One region of the Planococcus dechangensis genome, then DNA from elsewhere that is predicted to be linked to it. Evidence: riboswitches for the same ligand, from Rfam matches in the RefSeq annotation. Region 1 holds a riboswitch; the other holds the start of a gene.
What was found. A riboswitch is a leader RNA that binds a small molecule or an ion and turns the genes downstream of it on or off. The one in region 1 is predicted to bind cyclic di-AMP.
Positions count from the first base shown of each region.

Region 1 (4,191 bases):
CGATCCGGCCGACGCATATAAACCGGTTGCAAATGTACTCGAAGGCGCCCAAATGCTCGGCAAAGCGACAGGTATCATCTCCACTTCCGAAATCCAACACGCCACACCTGCAGGATTCTCAGCACACGCGACGCACCGCAGCAACTACCAGGACATCGCCGAGCAACAAGTCTATCAAGGCATCGACGTCGTCCTTGGTGGAGGAAAACAATCACTGGCTCCCGGAACGGCTAAAAATGCACGTGTCGATGGGGAAAACTTGCTTGATGTGATTGATGAAAACGGCTACGACTTCGTTGAATCGAAAGATGAGTTAGTGAACTCGACATCCGATAAACTATGGGGAGCATTTGCCCCATCGGCTTTGGCCTATGATTTCGACCGCGAAACGACGAATCCTGAGCAGCCTTCCCTTGCAGATATGACGAAAAAAGGCATCGATACCTTGTCGAAAGACGAAGACGGCTTCTTCCTATTTGTCGAAGGCAGCAAAGTGGACTGGGCAGCGCATGGCAATGACACCATCGGAATCATCAGCGACGTACTCGCTTTTGACGCCGCGGTAAAAGAAGCCATCGACTTCGCGAAAGCTGATGGCAATACGATGGTCATCGCCGTCAGCGACCACGGCAACAGCGGCATTACTATGGGCAATGAAAACACCAACTCCAACTACCCTGAAATTCCTGTATCCACTTATATCGATCCGCTGAAAAAAGCGACGATGACAGTTGAAGGAGCCTTGAAATCCTTGAAGCCGGATCGCTCAAATATGAAAAAAGCTGCTGAGCTATATGGCTTGGACGATTTAACCGATCAAGAACTGGATCAATTGAAGCAATCGAAATCACTGCAGGCAGATATGGCCCACATGCTTGCACAGCGTGCCAATATCGGCTACTCCACTAGCGGCCATACCGGCGAGGACGTCTTCTTGTACGCATACGGCCCGAGCAAACCGTCCGGTCTTGTAGACAATACCGACATCGCTAAAACGATGGCAAAGTTCATGGATTTCGACCTTAAAAAGACAAGCGATGAGTTGTTCGTCAATGCCAAACAAGCTTTTGAACAAAAAGGCTATTCGACACGCATCGATGTAACGGATGCCAACAATCCGGTCTTTATCGCGGAAAAGAACAAAATCAGCATCGAATTACCGATCAATAAAAACATCGCCCACATCACCAAGAACAATAAGATATCCGAAAAGACACTTAAAGGAGTCACCGTCTACAACGGAAAAGATTTCTACGTCTCGAAAGAAGCATTAAATCTTTCAAAATAAAAATGGTATAAAGGCTTTCTTCCAGGAGATTATGCTGGAAGAAAGCCTTTTATCTTTTATTACAGGTGATGAAATGCTATTGACTTCTTCGAATAGAAGCGTATATTTTAGCTTGTACAACAGAATCCACCTTTTAATATCGCTGAGACAGAATGAAATTCTGTACGGGGGAACCAATTTGATCGCAATATGATCTCGGGGTGAATCTTCAATTTGAAGAAGGGGTACTCTCCATCCCTAATCCGGCAGCTAACTCCGTAAGCGTAGAAAAGAGAGAAAAGGTCTATCTCAGACCGTTTCTTTGAAATGGTTTTTTTGTGCTCAATTTTAACGGAAAAGAGTGGAAGAACAGATGGGATGGAAGAAGAAGCAGTTTGCAGTGATCGGATTAGGTAGATTCGGAGGAAGCGTCTGTAAAGAACTGCACCAAATGGGACATGATGTACTCGCAATTGATCTGGACGAGAAAAAAGTCGCGGAATATGCGGAATTCGCCTCACACGCCCTTCAATTGGATTCGACAAGCGAGCGCGCATTGAAAAGTTCAGGCGTTACCAATTTCGAACATGTCATTGTCGCAATCGGCGAAGATATCCAGACTAGCATACTGACAACGCTAATCTTGAAAGACCTGGAAATCCCCAAAATCTATGTCAAAGCGCAAAACCGTTATCACCAAAAAGTGCTGATGAAAATCGGGGTCGAACAAGTACTGCAACCCGAGATTGAGATGGGAAAAAAGATCGCCGAAACTTTAGGCTCACAGAAAATTGTCGACTCGATTAACCTTTCTGCCGACTATAGCATTACGGAATTGCTGGCTACTCCCAAAGTAAATGATAAATCATTAAATGAATTGAACATCCGCCCCAAGTTTGGCGTGACGGTGCTGGCCATCAAACGAGGTGAACAACTGAATATCTCTCCGATGCCAGCAGATACATTGCAAGCCGGGGATATCCTTACTGTACTCGGCACCAAGAAAAGCATTCACCGCTTTGATCGAGTGGGCCTATAAGATGAAAAAATCCTATTTGCTTAAGAAAATCCATATATCTCCACCGCAAGTACTGTCCATCACCTTTCTGATTACTATTTTGTTCGGCGCAGTTTTGCTGTATTTGCCCATTTCGACGGTTGATCCAATTTCTTTTCTTGATGCCTTGTTTACTGCCACTTCCGCTACTACGGTGACGGGACTGGTGGTGCTCAGTACGGGAAATGATTTCACTTTATTCGGCCAAACCGTCATTATGGTGCTCATGCAGATCGGCGGGCTCGGATTGATGACTTTCGCTGTTTTGATCGTCATGCTTCTAGGGAAGAAAATCGGCTTGAGGGGCCGAATCTTGATTCAGCAGTCGTTTAACCAATACTCTCTGGGCGGCATGATCCGCCTTGTCCGCACCATTTTCATCTTCACGTTTGCCATTGAATTTTTGGCGGCCGTGTTCTTAGCCATCCGTTGGGTCCCGGAGCACGGCTGGGGAGTCGGACTTTACACTAGCATCTTTCATTCGGTGTCTGCCTTCAATAATGCAGGATTTTCATTGTGGGATGATTCCTTGATGGGCTATGTCGGCGATCCAACCGTCAATATCATCATCACCTTATTATTCATCACCGGCGGCATCGGATTTACCGTCTTATATGATATGTGGACCACCAAGGACTTTCGCCACTTGTCGCTGCATTCCAAAATCATGCTGGTCGGAACACTCGTCGTCAATATAATCGCCATGTTGTTCCTGTTCGTTTCGGAATACAGCAATATGCAGACGCTCGGCTCGCTGACTCTTGGCGACAAGCTATGGGCTTCGTATTTCCAAGCGGTGACGCCGCGGACTGCGGGATTCAATTCACTGGATATCGGCAGTATGGAAACCGGCTCTATCGTGCTCATTACTTTATTGATGTTCATCGGTGCGGGCAGCGCCTCGACCGGGAGCGGCATCAAGCTGACCACTTTTTTTGTCATCCTATTGGTGGTCGCTGCTCACCTTAACGGAAAAAAAGAAGCCGTCATCTTTAAACGCGCTATTCCTTCCCACTTGCTGGAACGTTCACTGGCGATTGTCTTCATCAGCATGTCTGCCATCTTTATCGGGATCCTCATTTTGAGTTATACCGAAAGTGCGCCATTCGAATGGATCATCTTCGAAGCGTTTTCCGCTTTTGGGACCGTCGGTTTGTCGATGGGCTTGACCGGTGAATTATCCAGCGTCGGCAAGCTGGTCATCATGGCGCTCATGTTTATCGGCCGCATCGGCCCGGTCACCTTGGCGTTTGCACTGGCACGCCAACATCGGGAACCGGTCAGCCACCCGAAAGGCGATGTCTTTACAGGGTGAATCTTATACCAGCCAATTACACAATAAAGCAGCACCGCAGATCTGTTTCTGCGGTGCTGCTTTTTTTCATGCCTCATTTTTGCTGAAACGGCTCAACAACAAAAGCTTTTATCGACCATCGGGATTCTTCATCACCCCTTCAGTTGAAAGCCGTCCCAATAACTCCATCAGATTTTCAAGCGGCGGTGCATGCTCTTGGTTAAACCAATAGCTCAATACGCCAATCATCGCCGACAAGGCATATTCCAGGGTATAGTCCAGTTCGAAATCGTCTTTTGCCCCTTGTTTCAATAACACCTCTTTCATCAAAGGTTTCATGCTGCGTTTGGTTTTGGCTTGAAAAGCCGGGTCTCCGTGATCACCAAGTAAGACGGCGAGGTATTTGCTATGTTGCACATACACATTGATCAGCGCTTCAAATGAAAAGGCAGAATCGGTCGACGACAGCTGTTGCACGGGGAGTTCCTGAAGCTTGGAAATTAAGGTGTCTTCCAGCTGCTCTAAAACATCATACACATCGGTAAAGTATTCATAGAAAGTGGAACGGTTATA
Region 1 covers NZ_JBHSGL010000005.1:1,714,821-1,719,011, forward strand. Annotated here, with positions in the region: gene ACFO5U_RS11605 (alkaline phosphatase) at 1-1,288, shown strand, start outside; cyclic di-AMP (ydaO/yuaA leader) riboswitch at 1,419-1,567, shown strand; gene ACFO5U_RS11610 (potassium channel family protein) at 1,641-2,306, shown strand; gene ACFO5U_RS11615 (TrkH family potassium uptake protein) at 2,308-3,639, shown strand; gene ACFO5U_RS11620 (TetR/AcrR family transcriptional regulator) at 3,748-4,191, opposite strand, start outside.

Region 2 (4,191 bases), on a different contig from region 1:
TATTTCTCGTTTGAATACAAAGGACCTTTCAACATTGCGTCTGGAAAAAGTCGGTTTTATTTTGCAAACTTCTAATCTTGTACCCTATTTAAATGTCTTAGATCAACTATTGGTTGTTAAAAAAATGAAAGGTGCCGTAACAAAATCAGACAAGAAATTTGCAAAAGAATTGTTAGAAGAAATCGGTTTAGAAAATAAGTTAAAAAAATTCCCCGACCAGCTCTCTGGCGGTGAACGTCAACGTACAGCAATCGCTCGTGCTTTCATGAATGATCCGAATATTATTCTAGCTGATGAGCCAACCGCTAGCCTTGATACGAACCGAGCTTTTGAAATAATTGAGCTTATTGCTAAAGAAGTAAAAACACGAAATAAAGCAGCCATCATGGTTACACATGATAAACGCATGCTAAAATACTGCGACAAGGTTTATCAAATGCAGGACGGGAATTTAATGCTATTAGATCATCCTTAATTGTGAGTCAATAAGATTCAAAGAGGTATTTGACAATGTTAATCCACTGTTTTTGACTGGTAGTTTATTTAAGGAAGTGAATCCGCAACTATTGATTCACTTCCTTTTTCGAGTTCAAAAGTATAAATAAGTGAACGAAAGGCGGAGAATTATGAGTTCTTTAGATAAAATGTGGGTCTCTTTTTTGGGAATAGGTTTTTTAATAATATCCATGCAACTGATTTATCTGAGCAGATATAAAATACAAAGCGGCCTCTTAAAGTTTGTTTTTGCATTGATAGCATATATCCTATTAATTCTTGGTTTCTTGATCATGGTCTACCTGATTATGACTGGTCCAACTCCTTGGACTTAGCATGATGAAAAATGGGAGTAAGAACGGATGCAATCATAACCTCACTTAAATAACGAAATTAAAACAAATATTTTTTTCAAAGTATGCGATAAAGCAAGCTAAATAGTGTTGAAGAAAAGACGTTTACCTGAATTTCTGAGAAATGCTTGAATATGGTGTGAAAGGTCGCCCTGCAATAGAATGGATTATTGATGCAGATTAAATAAAATTGAATAGAATTAAGATTGATAGATGAACAAAATGATTACTCGAACAATGAAAAATGCATTTAATCATAATTAATGGTCGATTCAAATAGCGATTATAGATAACTGTTTTTTCTTAGTAGTACTATTTTTAATATTGAGAGGCGGCAATTAAAATAGATACATTTAAAAAAATATTAGCTATTTTTTTCCTTCTATATGTTATAGGAGTAATGGGCAACTTGATTATATATAAACAACTTGAAAAGACTACTTACTCCGAAGAAGCACATTTTAAAGAGAAGGTTACGGATATTACAATTGAAGCTAACAACGAAACAATAGAAATTGTTTCGACAAAAGATTTAGAAGTAAAAGTAGAACTTACTGGTTCCATTACAAAGGAAATTGATAAAAGGATCTCTGTAAATGTTAAGGATGGCCAGTTAACTGTTCTAACTGCAAAAGATGAAAAGTTGTACAACGGCAGCTTTTTTCGTGAGCCGTTGGGTTTAATCATCTATTTACCTGAAAAACGCTATAATTCGCTTCTCGTTAGAATAAATCAGGGAAGCGTCCAAGTCGGAAAAATAGAAGTTAAGAAGGTTAGGATGAATTCTGGGAGTGGAAATGTGGACTTGAAAAAGATTAAGGCCAAAAGTATTATTATCGAATCAGACCACGGAAAAGTTAATATAACTAAAGAGGATGGAGATATTTAATAAAAAGGTATTACAAGTTAACATATGACGAATTATCGGAAGAGCCTTCTTGACGAGGCTTTTCTTTTTTCTTTTTACGATAAATATATACGTTGCAATTCAGTTTAAAAGAATTGCTGATCCAATTTTAAAGGAATTAAGACAATCAACGTATTAAACACTGGCTTATTAATATCTTAGTTTGTCATTTGAGGTATTAGAAGTGATGATTTTAACAACCTCTAGCAAAATATAAAAGAAGTATTGACAATGATTCGGTGCAAGCGTAGTTTTAAATTTAGTCAAGAATATACGTATCGTTGCCTTTAAATCGCTGAATCAGAAAATGACCGGGGGAACCACTACTGGCAGGCTTTTTGCCTTGGGGTGAATCTTGCTTTAAGTAAGACGGGATACTCTCAATTCCGAATCCGACAGCTCACCTCGGAAGCGTTCAAAGAAATTAGAGGGAAAGGTCTAAGCTCCTGCTAAAGACCACTTTATTTGATGTGGTCTTTTTTAATTTGTTCGATAGAAAAGAGGATGGGACTTGAAAAAACAATTTGTGGTGATTGGACTCGGAAGATTTGGCAGCAGCATCTGTAAAGAGTTGTTTCACATGGGGCATGAAGTGCTGGCGATCGATTCAGCACCAGACCGTGTGGATCAAGTAAGAAAATATGCTTCACATTCAGCCGTAGCGAATGCAATGGATGAAAAAAACCTGAAAGAACTCGGGGTGCGGAATTTTGAACATGCCGTCGTTGCCATCGGTGACGATTTACAAACAAGTGTGTTATGTACCTTAATGCTTAAAGAGCTTGGCATGCCCATTGTTTGGGTGAAAGCTAAAAACTTGCAACACCAGTTGATTCTTGAAAAAGTGGGGGCAGACCGGGTCATTCAACCTGAATACGAGATGGGCATTCGGGTGGCGCACCACATGGATTCTGAGAAAGTAGTGGATTATATTGATCTTTCAGCCGACTACAGCATCATCGAATTGGTCGCTTCCTCTAAAATAGACCAGAAAACCTTATTGGAATTGGATATTCGAGCTAAATATAAATGTACCATTTTAGCTATCAAACGCGGGGAAACAGTGAATGTGGCACCGATGTCCGAAGATTTGATACGGCTCGGGGATATAGTGGTGGTCATGGGACATCGTACGGATTTGAAACGTTTTGAGGAAAAAGGAATTTAACCTGATGACAGAGAGTGCAGCATAAGCAGCATCGAATAAGCTAGGAGAATGGAGTTAGCATCTTGAAATTTTTCAATCTATTTACCAATTGGGGGCATTTATCTGCGATTCGTTTAATCGTTCTTTACTACGTGTTGGCAGTACTTTTTTCCTTCACTTTGTTAAGTCTTCCTTTTTTTCATCAAGAGGGAGTGGAGTTAACGTTCATCGATTTATTGTTCACGACTGTAAGCGCCATCAGTGTAACCGGTCTTGTGGTGGTTTCCACCGCAGATACCTTCAATACAGCTGGCATCATCGCTCTGACTTTTGTGTTGCAGTTTGGCGGTATCGGGATTATGACACTAGGTACCTTCATTTGGGTTATTTTTGGTAAGCGCATCGGGTTACGTGAACGTCAGTTGATTCAAATCGATCAAAACCAGTCCTCAATGTCTGGCCTGGTAAAACTATTGCTAAAAATCTTAAAAACTATTTTATTCATTGAACTCATCGGCACGATCATTTTAAGCATTTATTTCCTGAACTATTTTGATACTTGGCAAGAAGCACTTCTTCAAGGTTATTTTGGGGCAATCAGCGCCACCACTAATGCAGGGTTTGATATCACCGGCGATTCGCTGGTGCCATTTGCAAATGATTATTTTGTGCAGACTGTTAATATTACCTTATTAATTCTCGGTGCCATTGGTTTTCCAGTGTTAATTGAACTACAGGATTTTCTTAAAGGGGATGCGAAAAGAGGCAAACGAAGCAATAGCTTTTCCCTCTTTACCAAATTGACGGTGACCACGTTCTTTATCTTGATCGCAGTTGGCGCCATCGCCATGCTAGTCTTGGAACAGGGAAAGTTTCTGGCGGATAAATCTTGGCACGAACAGATTTTCTTCAGTTTATTTCAATCGGTGACCACCCGAAACGGGGGGCTCGCCACGATGGACGTCAGTGAACTGTCCGATCCGACCTTGATCCTGTTTTGTGCATTGATGTTCATTGGTGCTTCTCCAAGCAGCGTGGGTGGGGGCATTCGAACGACTACTTTTGCCATTATGATTTTGGCTATTTATAATTTCGCCAAAGGAAGGTCAGCGGTAAAGGTCTTTGGGCGAGAGCTAGATACGGATGATATCATCCGTTCCTTTATCGTCATTACCACGGCGGCCATGCTCTGTACGACAGCCGTGATTGCTTTGACTTATCTTGAACCATTTCCGATCCTTCCGATAGTGTTCGAAGTATCTTCGGCGTTTGGAACTACAGGCCTTTCA
Region 2 covers NZ_JBHSGL010000004.1:6,397-10,587, reverse strand. Annotated here, with positions in the region: gene ACFO5U_RS02745 (ABC transporter ATP-binding protein) at 1-475, shown strand, start outside; gene ACFO5U_RS02740 (DUF2768 domain-containing protein) at 627-830, shown strand; gene ACFO5U_RS02735 (DUF4097 family beta strand repeat-containing protein) at 1,258-1,737, shown strand; cyclic di-AMP (ydaO/yuaA leader) riboswitch at 2,039-2,184, shown strand; gene ACFO5U_RS02730 (potassium channel family protein) at 2,267-2,923, shown strand; gene ACFO5U_RS02725 (TrkH family potassium uptake protein) at 2,986-4,191, shown strand, end outside.
Region 2: linked by a shared signal. The riboswitch ahead of ACFO5U_RS02730 (potassium channel family protein) and the one ahead of ACFO5U_RS11610 (potassium channel family protein) in region 1 are both predicted to bind cyclic di-AMP.